Regions from separate parts of the Lactobacillus sp. XV13L genome, predicted to be linked through region 2. Evidence: predicted binding sites of a transcription regulator. Region 2 holds the regulator's gene; the other holds the start of a gene.
What was found. Region 2 encodes HrcA, which represses chaperone genes, less so after heat shock. Its sites were predicted from a motif close to TTAGCACTCNNNNNNNNNGAGTGCTAA; they were not measured.
Positions count from the first base shown of each region.

Region 1 (15,235 bases), on a different contig from region 2:
CCGTTAGGTATCGTCCAAGCGCAGAATAATAATTCATAGTAAAAAAGTACCCGCTGCCTCTGAGCGGGTACTTTTTTGTGCTAAAATTAACTTGCCGCTTTAGCTCAGGAGGTAGAGCACCGCCGTGGTAAGGAGGAGGTCCCCAGTTCAAATCTGGGAAGCGGCTTAACGTAGATTTACTAAGTATTACTAACCTTGGTGAAACGTTAATATTGAAATATTAGCAATGATGCGCGTAGGGAAACTATTAAACATACTGTAAGAAATAACTGATAATGTTTATTACAAAGGGTGTTAGAAAGTTGATAATGAATATATGGAAAATAATTATTATAAATTTAATGTTGAGAGGATAATCTGTATTCTACAAAGAGATGAATATTCCTATGAAGACTTTGTTGAATATTTAAAAGAAAAATATAAAAAAATAGAAATAAAAACACCGTATTTTCAAAAAGAATCATATTTCAATTATTTTCATAACAAAAATAACGAAAAAACAGGAAATGTCAAAGTAAATATAACTAGGGGTGGAGACATTAAACCCAATAATAATATTAGAGGAGGAAAGTGTGGATTAGAAATACACCATGTAGCTGAAGATAAATTTACTAATTTAAACAAAGTAACAACTATTTATAATCAATTTAAAGACTTAGAACTCTGTTATGGCTTTGAATACCAATTACCAAGTAATTTGGTTTATTGCAATGTAGTAGAGCATGCAGTGCTGCACCTATTTATTATTAAAAAAATCAATCAGCAAAATTTGAAAATCGATACAAAAAGAACTTGTGGTTGTGAAGGTTATGAGTCACTTAAAGGCAAAATTTTTAAATGGTATGTAAAAGGGAATACCAATCTGAAAAATAAAAGTATAAATCAAAATTTTTATAATGCATGTAAAATGACAAAAAATGAAGCAGAAAGGTTACTAAACGAATTTAATGAATTCGTTAAATGTAATTGTCATAATTTATCTTGTAATAAAAGCTAGCTGTCATTAGTAAATTTATCAATTTCATAGTTTAAAAATTGAATGAAGCAGGAGATTGAGTTTTAATAAGTTGAGTATAATGGTGTAAACATTCTGATATATATAGAAAATGGGAGACGGACAGCGTGAAGGGGTTACAAGGAAAATTAGGCATGGCGGGAGCATTGTTGCTAGGCGTGGCGGCTACGGCCGTTCCGGTTAGTGCAGAAGCAGCCAGCAGCGAGAGCGCTGCCGTGGTGCAAACGCTAAAGCTAAAGAGCGCATCAAAGAAAAAGCAAGCCCGCTACGTCAACCTGAATGTGCCCTACATTAGCCAGAATGCGGTGGGCGCCTGGATGGGCTGCGAGTCGGCAGCTCTTCTTGAGGGCCTGCACTACAAGGGCGTTTTGACCCACATGGGCCTGGTTCAGTTCATGAAACACCTGCCGCGCAGCAAAAACAACGATCCTCGCACTGGCTTTGCGGGCAGCCCCTACCAAGTCACGCGCGGCGTCTACCAATCGATTTTTCCTAAGCCCCTGGCCCAGTGGGGCAACAAGTACCACCCGGTCAAGGATATCAGCGGCGCCAGCGTCGGTGCGCTGCGCAAGCAGCTGCAACGCGGTAACCCGGTCGTGGTCTACGTCACGCTCAACTTTGCTAAGGCCCGGTGGGGCCGCTATTTTTGGGGCAAGGGTATCGACAACGCCCACGTCATGCTGCTGGACGGCTATGACACGCGGCGCAAGCGCTATCACGTGGCCGACCCCAACCGCGGCAAGTACTGGGTGCGTGCCCGGAAGTTTGCCCGCAGCTACAACTACAGGCGCTATGCAGTCGCAATTCAGTAAAGGCATGAAGGGATGATTAATTTGGAGATAACAAGAGTAACTGATTTTGTTAAAAAGCAGCTTGAAGGCGAGAAGACGGGGCATGACTTCTACCACGGCCGGCGGGTTGCCCACCTGGCGCGTGCGCTGTACCTGCAGGACAACCCCGCAGCGCACCCTGACAGCCGCATGTGCGCGATTATCGGGGCGGCCGGCTACCTGCACGACACGATTGACGAAAAGATCTGCGGCGCCCCTAAAGAGGTGCTTGCGCAGATTGACGCGCTCCTGCCTGCAGCAGGCTTCAGTGCGCTGGAGGTCAAGGATATTCTGTTCACGATCCAGCACATGTCTTTTTCCAAAAACATCGAGCACCACTACCAATTGCCCCTGTCCGGCCAGTACGTCCAGGATGCGGACCGCATCGAGAGCCTCGGTGCAATCGGCATCGCGCGTGCCTTCACCTATGGCGGTGCGCACGGCAACGTGATCTACGATCCTGCCATCAAGCCGCAGAAATTGGTCAGTCACGACCAGTACCGCCAGCACACGGAGACGACGATCAACCACTTCTACGAGAAGCTGTTTCAGCTGGAGGACCTGATGAATACCGCTGGCGGCAAGAAGGAAGCGCACAAGCGCACGGAGTTCATGCGCGCCTTTGTGGCCGAATTCATGCAGGAGTGGGACGTCTAGGCCCTAGCGTAAGCGCCGGCGGCGGACTCATTTGTCCCGGGTAAGTCCTACTTGGTGCCAAGGTATTTTTGTCCGTCAAACCATAATCCCAGCAGGTAATTATCGTCGCTTAGGAGGCTGATTGTGCCCAAAGTCGACTGCCAATTGACCGTGTATAACATTGTGTTCACTCCTTCCACTTGATAACTAGAAACATTGTTCGTGTTTTCTGCCGTACGCACCTGCGTGCGGCTTTTTGTTGTAAAATAGTGCCTGCATCCATTTGATAAGACTATTTTAACCTGCCGGCGTTGACTTTAACAGTAACTGCTGCACAAGCATTCGTGCCGAACAAATTATGGCCGGGGCAAGTTTTGCACACTAAAAGAAAAAAATTATTTTTTGGGCTTGGTGCATGCAAACGCTAGGGCAACTAGCTTACATCGTGGTCCATACCAAAACCTAAACATTGTCACATCAACACTCTATCTAGTGCCACGACTTTGACAGCACCACTAAATATTGTTATTGTATCAATTGCGAATATCTTTAGGAGGTCCATAAACATGGAATGTAAAATCAAAAAAGTTTTAGCAATGACGACGCTGGTTCTTACCGCCAGCATCGTTCTTGCTGGTTGTTCGGGTAGAAAGCAAGGCGGCAGTGGCAACGCCAGCACCAGCGCTAAGCATTCGATTGCGCTGATCACGGATACTGCGGGCGTCAACGACAACTCGTTCAACCAGTCGGCGTGGCAGGGCTTCAAGGCATACGGCCAGGAACATAACCTGAAGCGCGGCCAGAACGGCTACCAGTACTTCCAGTCAAGCGGTGCCTCCGACTTTGAGCCCAACTTTGACCAGGCGGGCAAGGCCGGCTACCAGACCATCTTTGGCATTGGCTACAGCCTAAAGGATGCCGTCAGCGCCGCGGCGAAGAAGTATCCGAAGAAGAACTTTGTCATCGTTGATGAGGTAATCAAGGGCCAGAAAAATATTGCATCTGCCAACTTCAGGAGTGAGCAGGCCGCATACCTGGCCGGCGTGGTGGCCGCAACGGAAACAAAGACCGACACGATTGGTTTTATCGGTGGTGCCCACGGCGACATCATTGACCTCTTCGATGCCGGCTTTACCCGGGGCGTTCATGACCAAGCCAAGAAGTTAGGCAAGAAGATCACGTTGCTCAACCAGTACGTGGGCGACTTCAAGAGCGCCGACAAGGAAAAGGCGATTGCCCGCTCCATGTATGCCAAAAAGGCGGACATTATCTTCCATGCTTCTGGCCTAGCCGGCAACGGTTTGTTCCAGGAAGCCAAGGCCATCAACCAGGACCGCCCCGCAGATAAAAAGGTGTGGGCAATCGGCGTCGATTCCGATCAGTCTTACCTGGGCAACTATAAAGCCAAGGACGGCAAAAAGGCCAACTTTGTGATGACCTCGGTTATTACCGGCGTTAACATTGCGACCAAGGATATTTCCGACCGGGCATACAAGGGCAAGTTTCCGGGCGGCCAAAACCTGGTTTACGGGCTAAAGACGAACGGCGTCTCTATCAAACGCGGACAGGTTGGTGCCAAGGCCTGGAAATACGCCCAGTCGGCGCGTCAAGACATCATTGCCGGCAAGATTAAGGTGCCGCTTCACCCGGGAAAATAGTTCGACTTTGATGCAAAACAAACGTTAATTATGTACTAATTATCAAATAAATCTTGAAATTAAACGTATTTTATACTAAAGTTATCACTGTAAAGTTCGTTATTTTGTGGAGGGTTTATAAGATATGGGTAAGAAGTTAACGCAATTTTTTGCAGCAGGAGTCGCAATTGTCTCAACGGGTCTGGTGCTCGGAGCTTGTTCCGGCAAGAAGCAGGGCACAGGCAGCAGCCAAAATATGAAAAACAGCATCGCCTTGATAACTGATTCTAATGGTGTTAATGACCAGTCCTTCAACCAGTCGGCCTGGGAAGGGTTCAAGCAGTTTGGACGCACGCACAACATGAAGCAGGGCAAGGGCTACCAGTACTTCCAGTCGAGCAGCGCGTCCGACTTTACGCCCAACTTTAACCAGGCCGCTAAGTCTGGCTACCAGACGATTGTTGGGGTCGGCTTCATGCTGACGGATTCGGTCAAGGCGGCAGCCAAGAAGAACCCGAAGAAGAACTTTGTTATTATCGACGACGTGATTAAGGGCCAGAAGAATGTGGCGTCCGTTACCTTCAAGAGCAACGAGTCGTCCTACCTTGGCGGCGTGGCGGCCGCATACACAACGAGGACCAACAAGGTGGGCTTCATTGGCGGTGCCAAGTCTGCCATAATTGCGACCTTTGAGGCCGGCTTTAAGCAGGGCGTGCGCGATGCGGCCAAGGCCCTGCACAAGAAGATTACGGTAAGCACGTCCTATATTGGCAACTTTACCGCAACTGATAAGGCCAAGTCGATTGCCCAGTCCATGTATGCAAACCACGCGGACGTTATTTACCAGGCTGCCGGCAACGCGGGCAACGGCGTGTTCCAAGAGGGCAAGGCTTACAACCAGGCGCGTCCGGCCAGTCAAAAGGTCTGGGTCATCGGCGTTGACGTTGACCAGGAACACCTGGGCAGCTACAAGTCCAAGGACAATAAGAAGGGCAACTTTACTTTGACTTCCGTATTAAAGGGGCTGAATGTTGCAACCGAAACCTTGGCAAACGATGCAGCCCAGGGCAAGTTCCCGGGTGGCAAGCACCTCGTCTACACCCTGAAGGGTGACGGGGTTTCAATCACGAAGGGCAACTTGGATGCAAAGGCCTGGGCAGCGGTCCAGGATGCGCGCAAGCAGATAATTGCAGGCAAAATCATGGTTGCGGCCAAATAAGGGCTACTGAAAAAGCAATTGAATTGATTAAGGGACTCTTTGTATGCTGATGCAAAGAGTCTTTTACAGGGGAATTAATAATGAACGAGACGACAAATGTAATCGAGATGCGCAATATCGTCAAGGACTTCAACGGCTTTAAGGCTAATGATGGCATTAACCTAACCTTGAAGCGGGGCGAAATTTTGGCGCTCCTCGGTGAAAATGGTGCCGGGAAGTCGACCCTAATGAGTATTTTGTCGGGGCTGATCACGCCGACAGCAGGGAAGATTAAGGTGCGCGGACAGGAAGTGGCCGTGAAAAACCCAACCGTTGCCAAAAATCTGGGGATTGGGATGGTGCACCAGCACTTCATGCTGATGGATTCCTTTACCGTTTTGGAAAATATTATCCTGGGCCACGAACCCGTTCGTGGTCCTAAACTGAATTTTAGCAAGGCCAAACAAGAAATTGACGCGCTGTCTAAACGCTACAACCTCAATGTTGATCCCATGAAAAAGGTGAGCGAGATCACGGTGGCGCAGCAGCAGCGGGTGGAGATTCTCAAGATCCTTTACCGGGGGGCCGACATCATGATCTTTGATGAGCCGACGGCGGTCTTGACCCCGCAGGAAATCACGGAGTTCATTGAAATCCTCAAGGGCCTGGCGCTTGAGGGCAAATCCATCATTCTGATCACCCACAAGCTGGAGGAAATCAAGCAGACGGCGGATGAGGTGACCGTTATCCGTGCCGGTAAAAGCGTGGGGACCTTTAATGTGGACGAGGTTAGCGATAATCGCCTGGCCGAGCTGATGGTTGGACGCCACGTCAACATGCGGCTGGACAAACCCGCTGCCCAAGTGGGCAAGACGATGCTCAGAGTTGACAACCTGCAGGCAAAAAACAGCCAGGGCGTTCAGACACTGAAGGGTCTGTCCTTTGACCTGCATGCCGGGGAAATTCTCGGCGTCGCTGGAATCGATGGCAATGGTCAGGACGAGCTTGTCCGGGCGCTGACCGGTTTGCAGCACGTTGATTCGGGCCGCGTCTTCATTGCTGGCCAGGACATGACCAATCAGAATGTCCGCAAGACTACGGAAAAGGGCGTTGCCCACATTCCTGCTGACCGGCAGAAGTATGGTTTGATATTGCCGTTTTCGGTTGCGGCCAACCTCAGCTTGCAGACTTACTACAAGGCGCCGTTTTCAAAGCATAATGTGATGCACCATGATGTCATCAACAAGTACGCTGACGATCTTATCAACAAATTTGATATACGAACAACAAGTAGCGGCGTACCGGTTGGGGAACTGTCCGGTGGGAACGAGCAGAAGGTAATCATTGCCCGCGAATTGAGCCGGGACAGCGACCTGATCATTGCCTTTCAACCGACCCGCGGGTTGGATGTTGGTGCGATTGAATACATTCACAAGCAGCTGCTGCTTGAACGCGCTAAGGGCAAGGCCATCCTGCTGGTTTCCTATGAACTGGATGAAATTATGCAGCTGTCGGATCGCATTATCGTTCTCCACGACGGCGACATCTCGGGTGAGGTGAAGCCAGAAGAAACGAGCGATGAGGAACTAGGCCTGCTGATGACGGGCTTCAAGAAAGAAGGCACAACTTTTGCTTAAGGTGACCCCCAAAATAAAGAAAATTTTAGTACCGCTGATCTCGATTGTGGCCGGCTTTTTGGTTGGTGCGCTGATCATGCTCGTGTGGAGCTATAACCCGGTTGACGCATACACGTCGATGTTTACTAGTGCCCTGGGCAATATGAACGGAATCGGGGAAACCATCCGTGAGGCCACGCCGCTGATTTTTACAGCCATCGGCTTCGCCATTGCCTCGAAGGCCGGCTTCTTCAACATTGGTCTGCCGGGCCAAGCGCAGGCAGGCTGGCTGGCATCCATCTGGATCGTGCTTGCCAACCCCGGCATGCCCAAGGTGCTGCTATTGCCGCTGGCGATTGTGGCCGGCGTCGTGGCCGGTGCCATTGTGGCGGGAATCGCGGGCTGGCTGCGCGCGCAATTTGGCACCAACGAAGTGATTACAACGATTATGATCAACTACATTGTCCTGTACGTTTGTCAGCACCTGACCCAGCAGGTGATGCCGGCTAGACTGCGCCTGGATATTGATACGACCAAGACGATTAGCGCCAATGGCAGCCTAAAGATTCCGTGGCTGAGCAAAATGTTTGGCGATTCGCGGATCAACGCCGGGATCTTCATTGCGGTCGTGGCGGTATTATTTTACTGGTACCTGATGAAAAAGACGACAACGGGCTTTGAAATTGAGGCCGTCGGCACTAACCCTTTCGCCAGTCGCTACGCCGGCATGTCGACTAAGAAAAACATCATGATCTCGATGCTTCTGTCCGGCGGATTTGCTGGGTTGGGCGGTGTTGTTCAGGGCCTGGGGACCTACCAGAACTACTTCACCCAGACCACCAGTCTCGACATCGGGTGGGACGGCTTGTCCGTTGCCCTTTTGGGCGGCGGCACCGCCCTCGGGATCCTGCTTGCGGCCGTCTTGTTTTCAATTTTAAAAATTGGGGGCCTGGGCATGCAGACCATCGCGGGGATTCCGTACGAAATAGTGTCCATTGTGATTGCGGCAATCATCTTCTTCGTCGCCATCCAGTACGTGATTGGACGGTTGTTTAAAAATAAGCAAACGGCTAAAAGCGCTGGCGAGAGCACAGACGCGGCTGCTGCAGAAACTGCCGCTGGACCCAAGACTAGTGAAGGAGGACAGGGCTAATGAACTTAATGACAATTTTACCCTTATTGGTCTCATCGACCTTTGTGTACTCGACGCCGCTGATTTTTACGGCTTTAGGCGGGGTATACAGTGAAAACGCGGGGATTACTAACATTGGTCTGGAGGGCATCATGACGATGGGCGCCTTTGCCTCAATTGTCTTCAACCTGACCTTTGCCTCGACCTTTGGTACCCTCACGCCCTGGCTCGGAACTATCGTTGGCGGGGTCACCGGCGTTTTCTTCGCCTTGCTTCATGCCGTGGCAACCATCAACTTTCACGCCGATCACATTATCAGCGGGACGGTGCTGAACTTGATGGCTCCACCTTTGGGCGTGTTTTTGATCAAGGCTATTTATGACAAGGGGCAAACGGAAAACATCAACCAGAGCTTTGGCTACTTCAGCTTTCCGGGGCTCGCCGATATTCCCGTCATCGGACCCATTTTCTTCAGGGACACGTCGGCCCCGGCTTGGGTGGCCATCATCCTTGCGCTTATCTTGTGGTGGGTGCTATACAAGACCCGCTTCGGCTTGCGCCTGCGTGCCTGCGGCGAAAACCCGCAGGCGGCGGACACGATGGGGGTCAACGTTTACGGTATGCGCTATGCGGGCGTGCTGATTTCCGGTTTTCTGGGCGGCATCGGCGGGGCCGTTTTTGCCGAGGCAATCTCGGGCAACTTCTCGGTTTCGACCATCGCGGGTCAGGGCTTCATGGCGCTGGCCGCAATGATCTTTGGCAAGTGGAACCCGCTCGGTGCGATGCTGGCCTCGCTGTTTTTTGGCTTTGCCCAGAGTCTGAGCATCATCGGCAACCAGCTGCCGTTTTTCAACCATATCCCAGCCGTCTACATGCAGATTGCACCGTACGTGCTCACCATTGTGATTCTGGTCCTGTTCTTCGGCAAGTCGGTGGCACCGGCTGCCGACGGGCAAAATTACGTTAAGTCTAAGTAGGAGAAAATAATGAAAGAAATTTACTTTAACCATGACGGCAATATCGACGACCTGGTGTCCTGCCTGCTCTTGCTGCAGGCTCCCGGTATCAAGCTCATCGGCATCAGTGCGATTGATGCGGACGGCTACGTTGATCCGGCCGTTGAAGTCTGCCGCAAATTGACCGACCGCTTTAACCTGCGCGGTGACCAGCTGGAAGTGGCCCGTTCGACTTCACGTGCGGTCAACCAGTTCCCGGAAGCTTGGCGCACGGGTTCCTATTCCTTCAATTACTTGCCGATGCTGAATGAAGCGGGGAAAATGATTACCAGGGAAGCGGCCAAGCCGGCGCACTTGGACATGGTTGACAAGATCAAGCACGCCGCCCACAAGGTCACGCTGATCATGACCGGTCCTTTGACAGACCTGGCCCGTGCTCTAGAAGTCGACCCCACCATTAGCGAAAACATTGAATGCCTTTACTGGATGGGGGGATCTCTTGATGGCCACGGCAACGTGGTTCAGGTTAACGCGGATGGTACCCAGGAGTGGAACGCCTTCTGGGACCCCTATGCGGTGGAACGCGTCCTGCAGGCAGATATCGCAATGCAGGTTGTGGGACTTGAAAGCAGCGAGGAGCTGCCCTTAACGGATGAAGTCAGAATGCACTGGGCCAGCCTGCGCAGGTATTTGGCCGTTGACCTGGTGGGCCAGGGCTATAGCCTGCTGGTCAACCCGCCGGTTCAGAGCGTCCAATTATACTTCTGGGATGTTTTGACGACCATCAGTGCGCTCTACCCGGAAGTGGTCCAGGCGGTGGCAACGCACAGGGTTAAGGTGATCACGACCGGTACAGCCGCAGGGCGTCTGGTTGATGATCCTAATGGTCATGAGGTAACCCTGGTGACCAAGGCCAACAAGGAAGAATTTTTCCGGAGGTTCGATGAGCTCCTCATGCGGACCAAGTAAGGGATTTAATTATACAAAAAAGACGAGGTTCGGGTTTGAACCTCGTTTTTTTGTTAGTTCTGAACTCAGTTTAAGCGAGTGAATCCCAGGCGGGCAGGTCTGTTACCGGACCCTCTGCCAGGGCTACTTGCTCAGGGGTCAGGTACTTCTTGTGGACAACAACCTCGTAGGTGTTGTCTTTGAACCAGTCGTTGGTCATGACGAAGAAACCCTTGTCACCGTTTTTCTCGCCCCAGGAATTTTCAACCTTCCACTGGCGAATGTGGCCCTGGTCCTCATCGACGCCGACTATCGTCATGGCGTGGGTGGAGGCACCGCTGCCCGTGCGCAGGCGGTCCGCCTTGGACATCTTGAGGTCGACCCCGTACAATTCGCTCATCTTGTATAATTCACTGTCCAGGTAGCCCTTCTTACGGTCGCTTTGTTCGCCGACATCATTGCCGAACCAGACGGCCTCGCCGTCCTTCAACTGGCTAACGGCGGCAGACTCCAGGTATTCCATCGGCACGTTAAGGAACTTGATCCGGTAGGAGCCCGCAACGTTGTCCTCAAACGGCAGCCCGTAGAGCTTGCCGTATTCATGGTCAGGGGCATTGGTCAAGACAACGTAGTCGTCGAAGTCGACGTCGCCCATATACTTGTGCAAGAATTCCAGTGGGGTCAGGTCCTTGTCCAGGTGGTAGTTCTTGTCGTCGTCGCGGTATTCCAGGTCAAACTTCTTCGGGGGTTCACCGACGGCAATGGCCGTCATCCGGTAGACCTCGCCCAGGAACTGTTCGCGCGCCTGCTTGATTTTTTCCTCTTCACCGTCCTGCTTCAACTTGCGCAAAACAAGGGCGTCCTTGTGCAGCTTGTCGGCCAGTGATTTGGCAAAGGCGCTGGTGTTGTTGGTGTTGGCATTCTCCGGCATTGCGTATGAAGGCACTACGCCGTACTTGGCAACCAGGGCTGCCGCCATGTGGAACTGACCGCCGTCTTCGCCGGCCCCCTCTAAGTGCGCCCTAACGGTGCGGGAGTCCAGTGGCTTGTCGGCCGTGTCCAAAATGTTGTCGTAGAAGATGTTTGCCCGTTCAATCTTGTCCCAGAAGAAGTTGTAGCTCTGCGAGAAGGTAAAGTTCTTAACGTGGTACTTTTGACCAAAATTGTGACGCAGAATATTGAGCGTGGCGAATTCCCAGCAGCGGCCCGATTGCAGCTGGTTGGTGACGTTTTCGGTGTCCAGTTCGGTTGAAAAGACCCTGGTTAATTCCCCCTGAACGCGTTCATTGTAGGCTGCCGCCTGAACGCCGCTTTTTTGGGCGGCGCGCGCAACGACCTGGTTCTGCGGGTTGGCATTGAACTTTTCTGCAAATTTTTCCAATTCTTGAACGGTAACTCTATGTCCCATAAATTGATCTCCTTTTTAATCTTTTTTTAAATTACTTTATATTTTAAGCCAAAACAAAAGCGAGTTCAATGGTTGAACTCGCTTTAGAGAATTATTTGTCTGGGCTGCTTAATTAAAAGCGCCCTCCATGCTATCCGCATTAGTCAATTTGGATTGAATTGTCGCCTGCGTTCGTGCTTTGCTTGGGCAGGGTAATAGTCAATACGCCGTTGTCATATTTTGCATGAATGTCGCTGGCAGCTACATCTGGCAGTCTGAAGCTGCGGGAGATGTGGCCTTCGCTCCGTTCACGGTGGATAATGCTGCCATCCTTTGACAGGTCCTTGAAGGCCTTTCTGGAGCCTGAGATGCTCAGAACGCCGTTATCGTAATTCACGTTAATCTTGTCCTTGTCCATCCCGGGCATGTCTACTTTGATTATGTATTCGTGGTCGTTTTCAACGACGTCTGACTGCATTAGTTTTGCTATTTCGTTATTGTTAAAAAGTTTACGCGGAAGATCAAACCAATCATTCATTGCATCAAATAAGTCATCGCGGTGATTCATCATTTCATTTGCCATAGTAAAAACTTCCTTTCAAATATGTTGTTGTAACGGAAGACTTTTCTTTCATTTCTTCCTTACACTGATTATTATAGTAGGCATACCGGAAAAAGGGAAACAATTAGCACTCTTTATTTTAGATTGCTAATTTTAAAAGCAGAACGTTGCTATAACAGTATTTTTAACTTGTGGATAATTTTTAGCATAAGTAACGGAGAGAATAATTATGGTTTACTACCAGAAGATGACGCCGGAAGGCTACCAAAAGATCAAGGCAGAAATTGCACGTTTAAAAAAAGACCGCCCGCGGCGAATTAAGATTCTGCAGGAGGCCCGTGCCCTTGGCGACTTGTCCGAGAACACGGAGTATACGGAGGCCAAGCGGGACCTCGGACACCTGCAGAGTCGCCTGCGCTACTTGGACAAGCAGCTGAAGTATGCCGAAGTAGTTGAAAAAACTGCGGACGGCAAGGTCAACCTGGGCAAGACCGTTACCCTGCAATTTGAAGGCGAAAAGGGGACCGAACGATACGTGGTGGTTGGACGGATGGAAGCAGATATTGCGGCGGGCAAAGTTGCGTTTGACTCGCCGCTGGGGCAGGCAATCATGAAAAAGCCTGCAGGCACACTGGTCCAGGTGGAGGCCCCGGCCGGTCGGTACGGCGTGATGATTGTTGCGATTGACTAAAAATGTTCTTGCTTATCCGAACTTGTGTTTGTATAATGAAGTTATCGAACAAACGTTTGAGATAGGAAGTGGACAGTAGTGTATGATTATCGGTATGAACCGCACCATGTAGTTTTCATGATTGACAACAAGTCGTTTTATGCCAGCTGCGAGGCACTCAGGCTGGGTCTCAATCCGATGAAGGCGGTGCTTGCGGTTGTTTCGCACCAGCCCAATACCAAAAACGGCTCGGGCTTGATCATGGCGGCCTCGCCCCTGGCTAAGAAGAAGTACGGCTTGACCAATGTGATGCGGGTGCGTGATTTGCCCAGCAAAAGGGAGGCCCCGGACCTGATCCTGGTTGAGCCCCACATGAATTTGTATATCAGGCGCAGCATGCAAGTCTTAGAGATTTTTCGGCAGTACGCAGCTGAAGAAGATATTCACGTCTATTCGATTGATGAGTCGATGATTGACATGACCAAGTCCTGGCACCTGTTTGGCGCAGATCCTTACCTGGTGGGCCGCCGAATCCAGGTGGAAATCAGAACCAAGCTTGGACTCTACACCACCTGCGGCATTGGCGAAAACCCACTGCTTGCCAAGCTGGCCATGGATATTTCCGCTAAGCACCGGAAGTCGATGATTGACTACTGGCACTATATTGACGTTCCCGACACAATTTGGCAGATTGCCAACCTGGAAGATGTCTGGGGCATCGGCAAGCGGACGGCGCAGCGCTTGCGCCGCCTGCACATCAGCAATATGTACGAATTGGCTCATACGGATCCCGCCCTTTTGCAAAAAGAGTTTGGCGTAATGGGGGCACAGCTATTTGCCATCAGCTGGGGCGTGGATCGCAGCGTCATAAGCGAAAAGTTTTTTCCAAAAATGAAAAATTACGGCAACTCGCAGATTTTGACAAGGGACTACACCGTTCAGCGCGAGATTGAAATCGTGCTGCGTGAAATTGGTGAGCAGGTTGCGGCCAGAATTCGGGCCCACAAGCTGCAGGCTGGCTGCATCAGCTTGTACGTTGGATTCTCCCAGTACCGCTCTGCGGGCGTTCGCAAGGGCTTCAGCGTCCAACGAAAAATTTGCCCCACCAATGATAGCGACCTGTTGGTCCAGGAGGTTTTGGCCCTTTTTCGTACGAATTGGCATGGTGAAGCCGTCCGGGCACTGGGAATCAGCTGCAGCCGCCTAGCGGCAGATAACTGTGAACAATTAACGCTTTTTGTGCAGCCGTGGCGCCAGCTGAAGAAGCGCACCGTGACGGCAACGGTGGACAAGATTCGACAAAAGTACGGCTTTACGAGCGTGGTTAAGGCATCCAGCCTGCTGGATGGCGCAACCGCCATTCGGCGCGCCAACCTGGTCGGTGGTCACAATGGCGGCAACGCCTATGAATGACTTTGACAAGATTGTGCTGGACTTTTTCAAAAATTACCAGGATCGAAAAATGAAGAAGTGGGTGGGCTTTTTCCTAAGCGATCATACGGTGGCGATTACCCGCGACGAGAAGCGGCGCGCCAGCAAGCATCCGCGCAAGCAGGCCATGTCTCCCGAAGAAATCAGCGTGCAGCTGCTCAAGGCATACGGCAACCACTGCTTGGTGCACCTGCAGGTCAAGGTGGTGGACGGTGATGATCAGTTGCCTGCAGATGTTGTGGGCTTTGTCAATGGCTATAGCGATGAGGGAATTGTCGTGGACGGACATAAAATTGCCCTGGAAGATATTAATCACATCGAAGTCGATTAGGAATTGCACGGCCTATCTTTTTCATAGCGTCTTTTTTTGCTATAATATGGAATTTGTAAGGCACAAAATGTAGATCGAGGTAATTCTGTGAACACACCGGCATCAAGAGACGGCAACTTAATTCGCTATATTTTTTATGTTATTGGATACTTAATGGCCGTTGGTGCATATAAGCTTGCCACCAAAAACGCACCGGGTCACGTCTGGGACCTCGTCTTATTTGCGACGATTTCCTTAATGGTTATCTTGTTCTACGTTTACCGCTTCAACCGGGAGCAACGGTATTTTGACCGCAGCTTCACGGGTTCATGGCTCAACTACTTTGGCACGATTGTAGCGTTAACTGTGGTGGTGACCGCACTGCGCATCAGCGTCTCCTGGATGCAGGCATATAGCAGGCTCAGCTTATACGGCTTTCAGGTGGCGTTCTTGCGGCATGAATCGGATAGCGGCTACTGGTTCTTGCTGCTTGCGGTGGGCGTTGTCCTGCCGGTTTTGCAGGAGTTTTTGGCCACCGGGTTTTTGTTCAACTACGCCTTCAGGCGCAGCACGTTGACGACCGCATTTTGGGGGATGCTTGCCTCGGGAATCCTGTTCAGCCTGCTCAACTGCCAGGGCTCGGTTGTCCTCTTAGCGATCGATGTTCTTTTCGGGGCGCTCTTTGCCTGGTCCTACCTCTACGCCCAGACACTGTGGATGCCCGTCTACCTGGCGGTGCTCAATGGCGTTCTTTTGGTGATTATGACGTAGAACCTGGACAAAATAAAAAAGGCGATGAAATTAATCATCGCCTTTTTTGCGTGAGCGGATAGCGTGAATCGAACCCGCATCTTCAGCTTGGGAAGCTAACGTTCTACCATTAAACTATACCCGCATTACTGAAATA
Region 1 covers NZ_JBWXGD010000005.1:12,009-27,243, forward strand. The annotation lists gene AC2JF6_RS04205 (heavy metal-binding domain-containing protein) at 1-29, shown strand, start outside; tRNA gene AC2JF6_RS04210 (tRNA-Thr) at 94-166, shown strand; gene AC2JF6_RS04215 (SAV1803-related protein) at 317-997, shown strand; gene AC2JF6_RS04220 (C39 family peptidase) at 1,123-1,827, shown strand; gene AC2JF6_RS04225 (HD domain-containing protein) at 1,840-2,502, shown strand; gene AC2JF6_RS04230 (BMP family lipoprotein) at 3,048-4,139, shown strand; gene AC2JF6_RS04235 (BMP family lipoprotein) at 4,264-5,337, shown strand; gene AC2JF6_RS04240 (ABC transporter ATP-binding protein) at 5,418-6,953, shown strand; gene AC2JF6_RS04245 (ABC transporter permease) at 6,946-8,085, shown strand; gene AC2JF6_RS04250 (ABC transporter permease) at 8,085-9,041, shown strand; gene AC2JF6_RS04255 (nucleoside hydrolase) at 9,051-9,989, shown strand; gene AC2JF6_RS04260 (C1 family peptidase) at 10,060-11,376, opposite strand; gene AC2JF6_RS04265 (Hsp20/alpha crystallin family protein) at 11,516-11,938, opposite strand; gene greA (transcription elongation factor GreA) at 12,147-12,608, shown strand; gene AC2JF6_RS04275 (Y-family DNA polymerase) at 12,687-14,000, shown strand; gene AC2JF6_RS04280 (hypothetical protein) at 13,978-14,349, shown strand; gene AC2JF6_RS04285 (CPBP family glutamic-type intramembrane protease) at 14,437-15,099, shown strand; tRNA gene AC2JF6_RS04290 (tRNA-Gly) at 15,153-15,223, opposite strand.
Region 1: the regulator HrcA is predicted to act here: its motif matches at 12,042-12,068, upstream of AC2JF6_RS04265 (Hsp20/alpha crystallin family protein).

Region 2 (15,235 bases):
CAGTCACGCGGATACACGTGAAAAAGTCGCAAGAGTTGCTGAGCAGAATGATATTACGGTCATTTCCGCCTTTAGCGGCAGCGAAATTTCGCATGCAGTTGGCAAAAAGCGCAAGGTGTTGGGTATTACCGATGCCGGCTTTTGCAAAGCATTAGTACAAAAGGTTAATGAAGGAGTGTGATTGGATGGCTAAGAAAAGAATTTATGAAATCGCAAAAGAGTTAGGCATCGAAAATAAAGTTGTGGTCACCAAGGCGAAAGATCTTGGGTTCGATGTTAAGAACCATATGTCATCACTAGAAGATTCACAAGTGAATCAGCTAAAGGGAAGTTTTAGCAGCCCCGCTCCTGCCCAAAAACAAGAAAGTTCCGCAAAAAAAGGCGGAAAAATCAAAATTTCCGTCAACTCAATCCGGAAAAACGAGAAAAAGCGGGAGGATGCTTCCGGCAGCAAAAATAACGGTCGCCGCAGGAACCGGCGCATAAACAACCGCTCGCAGAGCCAGGACCATTCGGGCCGCCGCGCTAACCAAGGTTCACAAAAGAGTACGCCCAAGCCGGCTACGCAAGACTTGCTTAAGCAGTTGAAGCAGAAGCAGCGCGTTGAAGAACATACGGCGATTCGTCAGGCTGAAGTGCCCGCCAAGAACTTAAGCAAGGATGTGGCAAAACCTCAAGCCGGCAAAGAAGCGGAGAACGTTAAAAAAGCACCCGCACCAAATACCGTTAAGAAGGTTGCCAGGACTGAAAGCACAGCCTCCCAAGTGGCCGGTCCCAAGATTATCAAGCCGTCACCGGCCCGGTTGAAGCAGAACCAGGGCTCGACTGCTGCGCACACGGGCAAGCCACAGGGCGTGAAAGCTGCGGGCGGACCTGAACCGGCTAAGGAAGAAAAACGCCGGGGCAACGGCTATACCCGCAATTCGGGCAAGCCTGGCCGCAAGGGCAGAAACCAAACGTATGGCGGCAACAATAATTATCCCAAGCGCAAGCGGAAGAACAAGAAGCATCAATTTGAGCAGGCTCCTAAGAAGCAGCCAACACAGAGAAAAGAGCGTCCGTTGCCAGAGACCCTGGTTTATGAAGTGGGGATGAACGCGCAGGACCTCGGCAAGCTGCTGCACCGTGAACCGGCTGAAATCGTTAAGAAACTCTTCATGCTGGGCGTGATGACGAACCAGAACCAATCGCTGGACAAGGATGCGATTGAACTGATTGCGGCGGAATACGGCATCAATTCTGAAGAAAAGGTCCACGAGGACCTGTCCGACATTGACAACCTGTACGACAAGCGCATGGGAGCCTCAAAGGAATCCAAGAAGCAGGTTAAGCGGCCACCAGTGGTCACGATTATGGGTCACGTCGACCACGGTAAGACCACGTTGCTTGACCGTCTGCGTCACACGCACGTTTCGGCCCACGAAGCCGGCGGTATCACGCAGAAGATTGGTGCCTACCAGGTTAGAATCGACAACAAGCCGATCACCTTTTTGGATACGCCGGGTCACGCCGCGTTCTCAAACATGCGTGAGCGTGGAGCTGAGATCACGGATATTGTTGTCCTGGTTGTTGCTGCTGATGACGGGGTCATGCCTCAAACAATTGAAGCTATTGACCACGCCAAAAGTGCGCACGTTCCAATCATTGTTGCGATTAACAAGATGGATGTTCCTGGTGCCAACCCGGAACACGTCACCGAGCAGCTGATGAAGTATAACCTTATCCCGGAAAATTACGGTGGCGACACGATTTTTGTCAATATCTCCGCTAAGACGGGCGAAAATGTTGACGAGCTGCTGCAGATGATTCTGCTGCAGGCCGACGTGATGGAACTCAGGGCTGACCCTGAACAAAAGGCAATCGGTACTGTTATTGAGGCCCGTCTGTCAAGGGGACGTGGTCCCGTTGCCGACCTGCTAATTCAGCAGGGCACGCTGCATACCGGTGATCCGATTGTTGTCGGCAACCGCTTCGGGCGCGTCCGGGTCATGACCAACGACCGCGGTCGCCAGATTGAGAAGGCGACGCCATCGATGCCGGTTGAAATCACCGGATTGAACGATGTTCCGGAGTCGGCCGACAAGCTCGTTGTCTTCGACGACGAGAAGACCGCCCGTACCATCGGTGAGCAAAGAGCCGAACAGGCCCTCGTGCACGCGCGTGAGAACGTTCAGCACGTTACCTTGGACAACCTGTTTGACACGATGAAGAAGGAAAACATGAAGGAAGTCGACATCGTTTTGAAGGCTGACGTCCAGGGTTCTGTCGAAGCACTGCAGCAATCGCTTGAAAAGATTGAGGTTGAGGGCGTGCGGGTCAACATCGTCCACGCCGGTGTCGGTGCGGTTAATGATTCGGACGTCACCCTTGCTGGGGCCTCTAATGGTTTCATCATCGGATTCAACGTTCGTCCAACCGCAACGGCCAGGTCACAGGCCGAGTCCGACGGCGTCGACATCCGCCTCTACAGCATTATTTACAAGGCCATCGACGACGTTAAGGCCGCCATGCAGGGGATGCTCGAGCCTACTTATGAAGATAAGGTTGTTGGCAACATGACCGTCCGTGAAACCTGGAAGGTTTCAAAGGTCGGAACGATTGCCGGTGCCTTCGTTGACTCTGGCTACGTTTCCCGTGATTCGGAAGTCAACCTCATCCGCGATGGCGTCGTGATTTACACCGGCAAGGTGGCTTCACTCAAGCGCTTCAAGGACGACGTCAAGATGGTTAAGCAGGGCTTTGACTGTGGGCTGACGATTGAAGGCTACAATGATATCAAGATTGGCGACGAACTCGAAGCCGTTGAAAAGCAGGAAGTTCAGCCTAAGTAGTTTTGCTAGGAGGAAACGATGAAGCACAGAATAGGTCGTGTTGAAGGAGAGATCCTCCGTGAACTGACTAAGATTTTGCGGAAGAATATTCGTGATCCACGCGTTGATGACGTCACAATCACGGCGGTTGAATGTACCAATGACTTGTCTTATGCGACCATTTATTACAGCATTCTTTCCGAAGATCCGCAAAAAGAAGAGGAAACCGCTGCTGGTTTGGAAAAAGCCAAGGGAATGATGCGCCACCTGCTGGGACAGGTTTTGACCGTCTACAAGGTTCCCGAGCTGATTTTCAAGCGCGATAACTCAGTCAAATATGGTAGTAAAATTGATCGCTTGATTGCTGACCTCAAAAAGCAGGACACGGAGCGAAACAATTAGTTAAAGCGCCAAACGGCGCTTTTTTAGTCGGCGGGGGCAATGATGATAAACGGAATTTTAGTAATCGATAAGGACAAGGGCATGACGAGCAGCGACGTCGTATACAAACTGCGGCGTGCACTGCACATTAAAAAAATTGGCCATGCAGGGACACTCGACCCTGATGTGACGGGCGTCTTGCCGATTGCAATCGGGCAGGCGACTAAACTGATCGAGCTTATGCACACGCGTAACAAGAAGTACGAGGGCACAGGCGTCCTGGGACTAGCAACCGACAGCTACGACCTGAGCGGCAAGGTGCTGGCGAAAGAGGAAATAACGGACCTAATTAGTGCCAGCACGATTCAGACGGCCATGCAGGCCTTCACCGGCTCCATCGTACAGGTCCCGCCAATATATTCGGCCGTGCGGGTCAACGGCAAACACTTGTATGAGTATGCCCGGGCTGGGATCGCGGTTGAACGGCCGCAAAGGACCGTGCGGGTTTTTTCTTATGATTTAAGCGGGAACCCCACGTTGGATCGGCAGGTATGCCGGGAAACCTTTGGCTTTAAGATCGAGTGCAGCAAGGGCACCTATGTGCGCTCGCTTGTTAACGATCTGGGTGCAAAATTAGGCGTGCCAGCCGTTATGGCCAGCCTGAGGCGCACGGCGAGTGCCGGCTTTGATGTTCACCAGGCGGTCAAGCTGGATGAAATTGTCAGCGATCCGAGCAGGGCGGCTGCTCTTATTCAGCCCATCGATGCTTTTTTTGCGGATTACCCGCAGGTGGACCTACCGGAAAACCAGTGGCTCAAGGTGCAAAATGGGGCGGCAATCTCCCTGGAAACAAATGCAAAATGGGTTGCATTACGGTACAATAAAAGGGTTAAGGCAATATATCAAAAAGATGATACCCAGTATCGCCCCTATTTAATGCTTTTACAAAATAATTAGGTGAAATGAAGGCTTTATCGTGCAAATTATCCATTTAACTTATCCGGTAGAAGAAAACTTAATCCCGGACAAAACCGTTTTGGCCCTCGGCTTTTTTGACGGCGTTCACCGCGGCCACCAGCAGCTGATTAAGCTGGCACAAATGGCGGCGAGAAAAAGCAGCCTGCCGCTGATGGTAATGACCTTTGACCGGCACCCTAAAGAGGTGTACCAGAATGCCGACGTGTCCTACATTGACAGCCTGCCAGAAAAGGCCTACAAAATGCGTGCGCTGGGGGTAGACTACCTGCTGGTGATGCACTTTAACGACCGTTTCAGCAGGCTGACCGCGCAGGAATTTGTCGATGAGATCATCATCAAGCTCCACGCAGACACCGTTGTGGCGGGCTTTGACTATACGTACGGACCGCGGGACGTTGCCAACATGACCAACTTTCCGCGCTTTGCCCGCGGCCGCTTTAAGATTATTGATGTTCCGAAACAGTCTTATGAGGGGCAGAAAATCGGTTCGACCGAAATTAAAAAGGCAATTAGTGCGGGCAACATGGCGCTGGCGGCAGAACTTCTGGGTGAACCCTACGTGATGTCGGGCACCGTCGGGCACGGCTTGCGCAACGGCCACAAGTTGGGCTATCCGACCGCAAATCTGGTCTGGAGCGAGAACAAGGTCGTGCCCAAGGTCGGGGTTTACGCCACGAGAACCAAGATTGGCGGCAGGTGGTACGACTCGATGACCAGCGTGGGCTACAACGTTACCATTCACAATGGCAAAAAAATCTACATTGAATCAAACCTCTTTGGCTTTGATGAAGAGGCATACGATCAAGAAATGATTATCAAGTGGTATAAGTATACCCGCGGCGAGATTAAGTTTGCGGGCCTGGCTGAATTAAAAAAACGGATGGCGCAGGACGAGGCCGAGATCAAGGACTACTTTGCCCGGCAGAAATAGTTTTTTATGTGCAGCGCGGGTTAATTTTATTGCAAAAAAATTAGCACTCGACTTGACATTCTGCTAAATACTAGTATCATAATAGTTGTTAGCACCTAACAGCAATGAGTGCTAAAAGTGAGGGCGATACTTATGTTGACCGAACGTCAAGAACTAATTTTAAAAACAATTATTAATGATTTTACGCAGACCAATGATCCAGTCGGCTCCAAGACCGTGATGAAGCAGTTGCCGATTAAGGTTTCAAGCGCAACCGTCCGCAATGAGATGGCTGTTTTGGAAGACAAGGGACTGATTGAGAAGACCCACTTGTCGAGTGGGCGCGTGCCGTCAACGGACGGTTACCGCTATTACCTCGATAACCTGGTTGAACCCCTACAGATTCCGTCATCCGTCTACCAGCGAATCGTGAACCAGCTAGACCAGCCGTTTCACCAGGTAAATGAAATTGTGCAGGAGGCAGCCAAGATTCTGTCAGACTTGACCAACTATACGGCCTTTGCGGAGGGACCGGAAAGCAGCAACTTGACCATCACGGGCTTCCGCATTGTCCCGCTGTTTAGCCGGCAGATTATGGCGATTCTGGTGACAAGTGACGGCAATGTCCATAACCAGGTCTACAGTCTGCCGCACAACGTTCACGGCGATGAGGTTGAGAAGGCTGTCCGAATGATTAACGACGAGTTGGTGGGCAAAACGCTCAGCAAGGTAACGCCGGCACTGCTTAACCGCGGCCTGGGCAAGAAGCTCAGCAGTCATCACGCGGGCGAGCTGCTTGATCTGGTTGAGGACGTGATTAACGATGCTGCCAGCGAGCAGATGTACGTTGACGGACAGCTCAACCTATTGAATACCGCTTCAATGAGCGACGTCGCGAGCCTGCGGTCGCTGTATGAACTGATTGACCACAACGACTTGATCTCAAGTTTAATGGACCAACCTAGCGGCACAAGCATCGGCCATTATCCAGTTCAGGTTAGCCTGGGTTCGGAATTGTCCAATGACTTGCTGAAGGATTACAGTCTGCTAACGGCAGAATACAGCGTTGGCTCGCACGGCAAGGGCGTGATCGCGCTGCTCGGCCCGAACAATATGCCGTATTCGCAGGTGATTGGCCTTCTGGAATATTTCAGAAACGAATTGGCCAAGAAGCTGCTGGAGTATTACGGTCGGTTTAAATAAAGGAGGTTAGCCGTGAGTAAGGAAAAATTTCCTAAAGAAAAAAAACTAAAGAAGGATAAAACCGAATCTTCTGAAGCGGCATCCAAGAAAAAAGATGCAGGCAAAAATGAATCAGCTGCCGGAGCAAATTCCGGCAAGCTGAAAGACGCAGGGGCTCAGAAAGAAGACTCTGCCGCTAAGCTGGTTGCACTACAGGCTGACAACCGGGACCTCGAAGACAAGTTCCTGCGCAGTCAAGCTGAGATGCAAAATATGCAAAACCGTTATAACAATGAACGCGCGCAGCTGATCAAGTATGAATCGCAGTCTTTGGCAAAGGATATTTTGCCCGCAATGGACAACTTGGAGCGCGCACTGGCCACTAAGGTCGATGACGAAGCCTCAAAGCAGCTCAAGAAGGGGGTTCAGATGACGCTCGACGCACTTGTCAAAGCCATGAAGGACCACGGAATCAGCGAGATTGAAGCGGAAGGCGTCAAGTTTGATCCGACGCTGCACCAGGCCGTGCAAACGGTTGGGGCTGAGAATGATGATCAAAAGGATCACGTTGTCCAGGTCCTGCAAAAGGGCTACCGTTATAAGGATCGCACTTTAAGACCAGCAATGGTCGTTGTTGCACAGTAAGTGAAAGGAAGTTAAACAATGTCAAAAGTTATCGGAATTGACCTCGGAACTACCAACTCAGCAGTTGCTGTTCTGGAAGGAAAAGAACCTAAAATTATTACCAATCCGGAAGGAAATCGGACTACTCCGTCAGTAGTTGCTTTTAAAGATGGCGAAATTCAGGTTGGTGAAGTTGCCAAGCGGCAAGCAATCACTAATCCGAACACGATTTCATCAATCAAGCGCCACATGGGCGAGACCGATTACAAGGTTAAGTTTGGTGATAAGACCTACACGCCGCAAGAAATTTCAGCGATGATCCTGCAGTACATCAAGAAATTTGCTGAGGACTACCTGGGCGAAAAGGTCACTGAGGCAGTAATTACGGTTCCCGCTTACTTCAACGATGCGCAACGTCAGGCCACCAAGGATGCCGGCAAGATTGCGGGCCTGGAAGTTAAACGGATCATCAACGAGCCGACTGCTTCTTCACTGGCCTATGGTCTTGACAAGGATGCCGAAGATGAAAAAGTTCTGGTCTATGACCTCGGCGGCGGCACCTTCGATGTTTCTGTTTTGCAGTTGGGCGATGGGGTCTTCCAAGTTTTATCTACCAACGGTGATACGCACCTTGGCGGTGATGACTTTGATGACAAGATTATTGCCTGGCTGGTCAAGAACTTCAAGGATGAAAACAGCGTTGATTTATCCAAGGACAAGATGGCAATGCAGCGGTTGAAGGATGCCGCTGAAAAGGCCAAGAAGGACTTGTCTGGCGTGTCGTCGACTCATATTTCGCTTCCGTTTATTTCTGCTGGCGAAGCAGGACCGCTGCACCTAGAAGCAGACTTAACGCGGGCCAAGTTTGAAGAATTGACGGCTGACTTAGTCGACAAGACCAAGATTCCATTTGACAATGCGCTAAAAGATGCCGACCTCACCGTTAATGACATTGACAAGGTGATTTTAAATGGTGGTTCAACCCGTATTCCAGCGGTGCAAGAAGCGGTTAAGAAGTGGGCTGGCAAGGAGCCTGACCACTCAATCAACCCTGATGAAGCCGTTGCGTTGGGTGCGGCAATCCAGGGCGGCGTTATCTCCGGCGACGTTAAAGACGTTGTTCTGCTCGATGTTACGCCCCTTTCCCTGGGGATTGAAACCATGGGCGGCGTCTTCACCAAGTTAATCGAAAAGAACACGACCATTCCAACCTCTAAGAGTCAAATCTTCTCGACCGCGGCCGACAACCAGCCCGCCGTTGACGTGCACGTTTTGCAGGGTGAACGCCCAATGGCAGCGGACGACAAGACGCTGGGCCGCTTTGAACTGACGGATATTCCTGCTGCTCCACGCGGCGTCCCGCAAATTCAGGTTACCTTCGATATTGATAAGAACGGTATCGTCAACGTTTCTGCCAAGGACATGGGGACAGGCAAGGAACAGAAGATCACGATCAAGAGTTCATCCGGTTTGTCTGATGAAGAAATTCAGAAGATGCAAAAAGAGGCCGAAGAACACGCCGAAGAGGACAAGAAGAAGAAGGAAGAAGTCGACTTGCGCAATGAAGTTGACCAGTTAATCTTCTCCACGGAAAAAACGCTCAAGGACGTTAAGGGCAAGGTATCGGAAGATGATACCAAGAAGGTTCAAGAAGCCCTTGACGCTTTGAAGAAGGCGCAAAAGGACAACAACTTGGACGAAATGAAGACCAAGAAGGATGAATTGTCTAAGGTTGCCCAGGACCTAGCCGTCAAGCTATACCAGGCAAATGGTGGCGCTCAAGGTGCCCAGGGTCAAGGCGGACCGCAGGCAGGTCCCCAGAAACCGGGCACCGAAGGCGGCGATGCAAACAATGGTGCGGCTGGCGACGGTGAGTTCCATAAGGTAGACCCAGATAAGCAATAGGTTTATAATTGAATAAATCAGAAAAGAACTGCCGCAAAGTAGTTCTTTTCTTTTGGAAAGTAAGGAGCTTTTAGATGGCACAGGAAGATTATTATGGTGTGCTCGGTGTTGATCGCAATGCCAGTGATAAAGAAATTAACTCTGCTTACCGTAAATTAGCAAAAAAATACCACCCAGACATCAACCATGAACCGGGTGCTGAAGAAAAGTACAAAAAAATCAATGAGGCCTATGAAGTGCTCCATGACCAAAAGAAACGGGCCCAGTATGACCAATTTGGTGCAGCCGGTGTTAACGGCCAGGGCTTTGGCGGAGGCGGCCAGGGCTATAGCGATTTTGGCGGTTTCGGCGACTTCGGCGACATCTTCAACGACTTCTTCGGTGGTGCAGCAGGCAGCGCACAGCGCCGGGCTAATCCAACTGCCCCAACGCGCGGGCAGGACCTTGACTATACCTTGACAATTGAATTTATGGATGCCATTAACGGCAAAAAAACCCAGATTTCATATACGCGCAGCGAAACCTGTCCGACGTGTGGCGGCAACGGTGCCGAAAAGGGCACGCACCCAATCACTTGTGACAAGTGCAACGGCACGGGCTACATGACGATTACCCAGCAGTCGCTGATTGGCGTTGTGCGCCGGCAAACCGTCTGTGATAAGTGTCATGGTCGCGGCGTCATCATTGAACACCCGTGCCAGACCTGTCACGGCGACGGCGTAGTTCAAGGCAAGAACACGATCGAGGTTAATATCCCAGCTGGTATTGATAACGGTCAGCAGCTGCGCTACGAGGGTCAGGGCGAGGCCGGCAAGAATGGTGGTCCTTACGGTGACTTGTATATTAGTTATCGCATCAAGCCATCAAAAGACTTTGAGCGCAGCGGGACAACGATCTATACTACTGTGCCGATCTCCTTTGCCCAGGCCACGCTGGGGGATGAAATCATGGTTAAGACGGTGCACGGCGAGCAGAAGCTGAAGATCCCCGCCGGCACCCAGCCCAACAAGAAGTTTACCCTGCACGGCGAGGGCGTACCCTATATACGTGGCAACGGCTCTGGCGACCAGATAACAACCGTTGACGTCCAGATACCGAAGTCCATCAACGAGGAGCAAAAGAAAGCCCTGGTCGACTTTGTCAAGGCCGGTGGCGGTTCGATTTCGCCGCAGGAAAAGGGTTTCTTTGAACGACTGAAGGAAAAGCTGCAGTAATTAAGCAAAAGAACTAGCTCTTAACAATTATTCGGAGCTAGTTCTTTTTTTGGATAAGCGCTTGGGTGAGAACGATAAGAAACAGCCAATTTAATTTTATCCATGATGTGAGTTTGTTATAATGGAAGGTAATTAGCAGAGGGTGCAAATAATTTATGGACATTAAAAAACTACAAGACTACCAAAAACATATCCGCAACTTTTCCATCGTGGCCCACATTGACCACGGCAAGTCGACGATTGCCGACCGGATTCTGGAACTGACCGATACGGTTTCGGAACGCCAGCTCAAGAACCAAATGCTGGATGACATGCCGCTTGAGCGTCAGCGCGGGATCACGATCAAGATGAACTCGGTTGAGATCAAGTACCATGCCCAGGATGGCGAGGATTACATTTTTCACCTGATCGACACGCCGGGACACGTGGATTTTTCCTACGAGGTTTCACGTTCGCTTGCGGCCTGTGAGGGCGCGCTCCTGGTGGTTGATGCTTCGCAGGGCGTTCAGGCCCAAACACTGGCCAACACTTATTTAGCGATTGACAACGACCTGGAGATCCTGCCCGTAATCAACAAGATTGACCTGCCGTCGGCGGACCCGGAGAAAGCCAAGGAAGAAATTACGGAGATGCTGGGAATAGACGCCACGGACGCGGCAGAGGTTTCCGGCAAGACGGGCCAGGGCATTGCCGAACTGCTGGAATACATCGTCAAAAACGTGCCGGCACCACGCGGCGACCTGGAGGCGCCCCTGAAGGCCCTGATCTTTGATTCCAAGTACGATGACTACCGCGGGGTTGTTCTGTCCGTGCGGATCGAAGACGGCACGGTTAGGCCCGGTGACCGCATTCGCATCATGAACACGGGCAAGGACTACGAGGTAACCGAGGTTGGCGTTCTGAGCCCGCAAACGGTGAAAAAGGATATCCTCATTGCCGGAGACGTGGGCTACGTTACGGCCAACATCAAGTCTGTGCGGGAAACGCGGGTCGGTGACACGATTACTGCGGCTGCGAATCCGACGGCTGAGCCGCTGCCGGGCTACCGTCAGATTCCACCGATGGTATACTCGGGGATGTATCCGGTCGATAATTCCAAGTACGATGATTTGAAAGAAGCCCTGCAAAAATTGCAGCTGAACGACGCTGCACTGGAGTTTGAACCGGAGACGTCAACGGCCCTGGGCTTTGGCTTCCGCTGCGGTTTTTTGGGACTGCTGCACATGGACGTGGTTCAGGAGCGCTTGGAGCAGGAATTTGACCTTGACCTGATTATGACGGCACCGTCAGTTGACTACCATGCGATCATGAACGACGGCTCGACCAATGTAATCGATAATCCGTCTGACCTGCCCACGGCGGGCGAGTACAAGGAGGTCCAAGAGCCTTACGTCAAGGCCGAGGTGATGGTTCCAAACGACTTCGTTGGTCCGGTGATGGAACTGTGCCAGCGTAAGCGCGGCGAGTTTGTCACGATGGATTACCTGGACAAGTACCGCGTTAACGTCATTTATGACATGCCACTGGCCGAAATCATCTATGACTTTTTCGATGACCTCAAGTCCTCGACCAAGGGCTACGCATCGCTTGACTACGAGATTACCGGCTACCGTGCGACCGACCTGGTCAAAATCGATATCCTCTTGAACAAGCAGGCAATCGATGCCCTAAGCTTCATTGCCCACCGCGATGAGGCGCAGAAACGCGCACGGCAAATGACGTCGATGCTCAAGAAGCTGATACCGCGGCAGAACTTCGAGGTCGACATTCAAGGCGCAATTGGGGCCAAAATTATTTCGCGGGCAACGGTCAAACCCTACCGCAAGGACGTTACGTGGAAGATTCATACGGGGGACCCCGACCGGCGCGCAAAGCTGCTTGAAAAGCAGAAACGGGGCAAAAAAAGGATGAAGGCGGTCGGTCGCGTCGAAGTTCCACAGGATGCTTTCATGGCCGTTTTGAAGATGAACGATGATGACCTCAATGCGAACTAGGGGATGTTATTTTGAAGCTGCAAAGTTTAGAAAAGGGTTTTAACTATTAGATGATTGAATGGAAAAAGCGCACTAGCAGTGCGCTAGCACCCGAACTGGCCGCTGAATACCAACTTAGCCCGCTTGCGGCTAAGTTGTTTTCTTTGCGCGGGATTGATACTCATGAAAAGCTCGACTTCTGGTTCAATGCCACGGAAAATGACCTGGCGGACCCCTTGCTGATGCATGACATGGCCAAGGCGGTAGAACGGATCAACAAGGCGATTGACAACGGCGAAAAAATCACCGTCTACGGTGACTACGATGCCGATGGAATCACGGCCACGACGATTATGGTTGAGACCCTGGGCATTTTAGGCGCGGATGTGCATTACTTTATTCCGGACCGCTTCCGTGACGGTTACGGCCCCAATATGGAGGCCTATAAGCGCATCGTGGCCGACGGGACCGGGCTGATTATCACCGTCGATAACGGCGTTACGGGTGTTAAGGAGGTTGCTTATGCTAATGGCCAAGGCGTGGACACAATCATTACCGACCACCATAAGATTCAAGAAGAGGTTCCCGACAGTTATGCGCTTGTGCACAGCAATTATCCGGGGCAGAAGTACCCCTTTGACGATTATTGCGGCGCGGGCGTAGCCTTCACGATTTGTCGGCAGCTGATGCAGGACCCGATGCCCGAGCTGCTTGAACTAGCAATGATTGGCACCATTGGGGATATGGTCAAGGTTTCGGGCGAGGGGCACGTCATCGTTAAGCGGGGCCTTGCAATGCTTAATCAGACCGAACGCCCCGGCCTGCGCGCTTTAATCAAGAACGCGGGGCTGACCATGGGCCAGATCAATGAGACCGACATTGGCTTCGATATTGCACCGCGGATGAATGCAGTCGGCCGTCTTGCCAATGCGCAGCTAGTGGTCGAGCTGCTTCTGTGTGACGATGAAGAAAGGGCGCAGAAGATCGCCGATGAGGTTGAACAGCTTAACGAGAAACGTAAAGAGCTCACCAAGGAGGTCAACGAGGCCAGTCTGAGGCAAATTAAGGCTAACGACTGGCAAGCTAAAAAAACGCTGGTAATCTACGATCCGACTTTTCACGAAGGCGTCCTGGGGCTGGTGGCCAACAGGGTTGCAGAACAGGTTCATAAGCCGGTTGTGGTCTTAACCAGGAATGATGCGGGCATTGTCAAGGGATCGGGCCGTTCTGTTCCCGGGTTCAACCTCTTCAATGCCCTTAATCCCCTGAAGGAAGATTTCTTGCTAAAGTTTGGCGGCCACGATTTTGCCTGCGGCCTCTCGATGAAAGAAGATAAGATCGATGCGTTTAGGGCAGCCTTTGAAGCCAGTTACCACGGTTCGCACGGCAGGGTAACAAAGCACTATGACGCCGAGCTGCCGTTTGCTGATATAGGGCTTGATACAACCGCTGCAATCAAGCAGGTCGGGCCCTTTGGCACGGATAATGAGCAGCCCGTCTTTAGCATTACCCACCCGCAGGTCAGCAGCTGCTTCTACATGGGCAAAGACAAGAACCATATTAAGTTGACGATTACTAAAGGCAATGACAGTCTTGCTGTTGTTGGCTTCAATAAGAAGTACCTGACTAAGGCGCTTCTGCCATATATTGACCAGCTGTTCGTGCACCTGGAGGAGAACCGTTACCAGGGACGGGTCAAGCTGCAGGGCATGATGCAAGGGATGATTTTTGCAGCGCCGCAAGCCAGTGCTTCAGTGCCTGTCGTTGATTTGCGCCAAGAGAAGTACGTAATGGGGTTTGCGGACACGTACCTGTTGTTCGATGACAAAAACCGGTCACGGGCCGTCAACACGTTTGGGGTTGACCCGGAAAAAATCGCGCTGGTTAGCGAATATGATGGCAACGATGAAGTAGCAGTTTTGCTTGACGTGCCGCGTAACCAGCGGGAACTTGATCTGGCCCTGCAGAATGGATACCGGCAGCTCTACCTGCGTTTTCTGATTGACCGGCTGCCCGTTCAAAGTCTGCCGGCCCAGTCCCAGTTTGCCAAGGTTTTACGGTACGTTTACCTGCATAGGGGACTAGCAATCGAGGACTACCGCCCGGTGGCCGCCTTTTTGGGGATGGATTACAATAGTCTGCTCTTTATTATGCGCGTCTTCTTTGAATTAAAATTCATTAAGGTGGAACAGGGGAAGATTTTTGGCGTTTCTAACCCCGTAAAGCAGCCGCTTGCCTCATCGCGCTACTTTAAGGCAGCCCGCTCGCAAATTCACTTTGTGCAGGCGCTGCGACATGCGTCCAGCACCAAGCTGCTGGCCTACGTCGAACAGCAATTAAAACGGCATTAATTGCTGGGTGGTTAATGCTTTTAAGGTAAAAGTCTGTTAGAATAATTAAGTCAAAGAAGCTTTAGAAAGCAATTGAAGTTTTGGAGGTTTTTTCTTCTTATGGCAAACGATTTTGAGGAACACATTGCAAGTGTCGAAAATTTTCCTAATGAGGGCATCATTTTTCGCGATATTACGCCCATTCTGCAGGACGGAGAGCTATTCAGGACAGCTACACACAAGTTAGCGGCATACGCCAAGAGCAAGCAGGCAGACGTCATCGTTGGCCCTGAGGCGCGTGGTTTTATTGTTGGTTGTCCGGTTGCAACCGAATTAGGGATTGGGTTTGTACCAGCGAGAAAACCCCACAAGCTTCCGCGTGAAGTTGAACGTGCATCATACGATTTGGAATACGGTTCAAACAGCCTAGAGATGCACAAGGATGCAATCAAGCCGGGCCAACGGGTAGTCATCTGTGATGATCTGCTAGCCACGGCCGGTACCCTGCGTGCGTGCAAGCAGCTGGTCGAGAACTTAGGCGGCAAGCTGGTTGGCGCTGCCTTCTACATTGAACTCCCTGATCTAAAGGGTAAAGAAAAGCTGCCTGGACTTGACGTGTTTTCACTAACCCAATTCCACGGAGCATAGCTAAAGCACATCATCTTGCCCGGTTGGCAAAAGATGAGTGATAATTGCAAAAAGGGACCTAGGTCCCTTTTTTGCGTATTGAAAATCTTGTCATATTGGTATTGCTGCCGGGTATCAGTATGAAAAATGCCCCAGTAGCAATAAACATCTCCTTGTAGCCCGGCTAGATAAAGTTAGTGGCCTTCACAAAACAGTTATTAGCGACAATGTAGTAGCGCTGTTTCTTGATTAAAACCGCATCACCATACGTTCTTACCTGGTGGTCGCTTTGCAGTATTTT
Region 2 covers NZ_JBWXGD010000001.1:241,869-257,103, reverse strand. The annotation lists gene AC2JF6_RS01195 (L7Ae/L30e/S12e/Gadd45 family ribosomal protein) at 1-181, shown strand, start outside; gene infB (translation initiation factor IF-2) at 186-2,831, shown strand; gene AC2JF6_RS01185 (ribosome-binding factor A) at 2,850-3,212, shown strand; gene truB (tRNA pseudouridine(55) synthase TruB) at 3,255-4,148, shown strand; gene ribF (riboflavin biosynthesis protein RibF) at 4,168-5,100, shown strand; gene hrcA (heat-inducible transcriptional repressor HrcA) at 5,233-6,282, shown strand; gene grpE (nucleotide exchange factor GrpE) at 6,295-6,906, shown strand; gene dnaK (molecular chaperone DnaK) at 6,925-8,790, shown strand; gene dnaJ (molecular chaperone DnaJ) at 8,865-10,004, shown strand; gene lepA (translation elongation factor 4) at 10,160-11,998, shown strand; gene recJ (single-stranded-DNA-specific exonuclease RecJ) at 12,052-14,328, shown strand; gene AC2JF6_RS01140 (adenine phosphoribosyltransferase) at 14,428-14,955, shown strand; gene AC2JF6_RS01135 (SLAP domain-containing protein) at 15,119-15,235, opposite strand, start outside.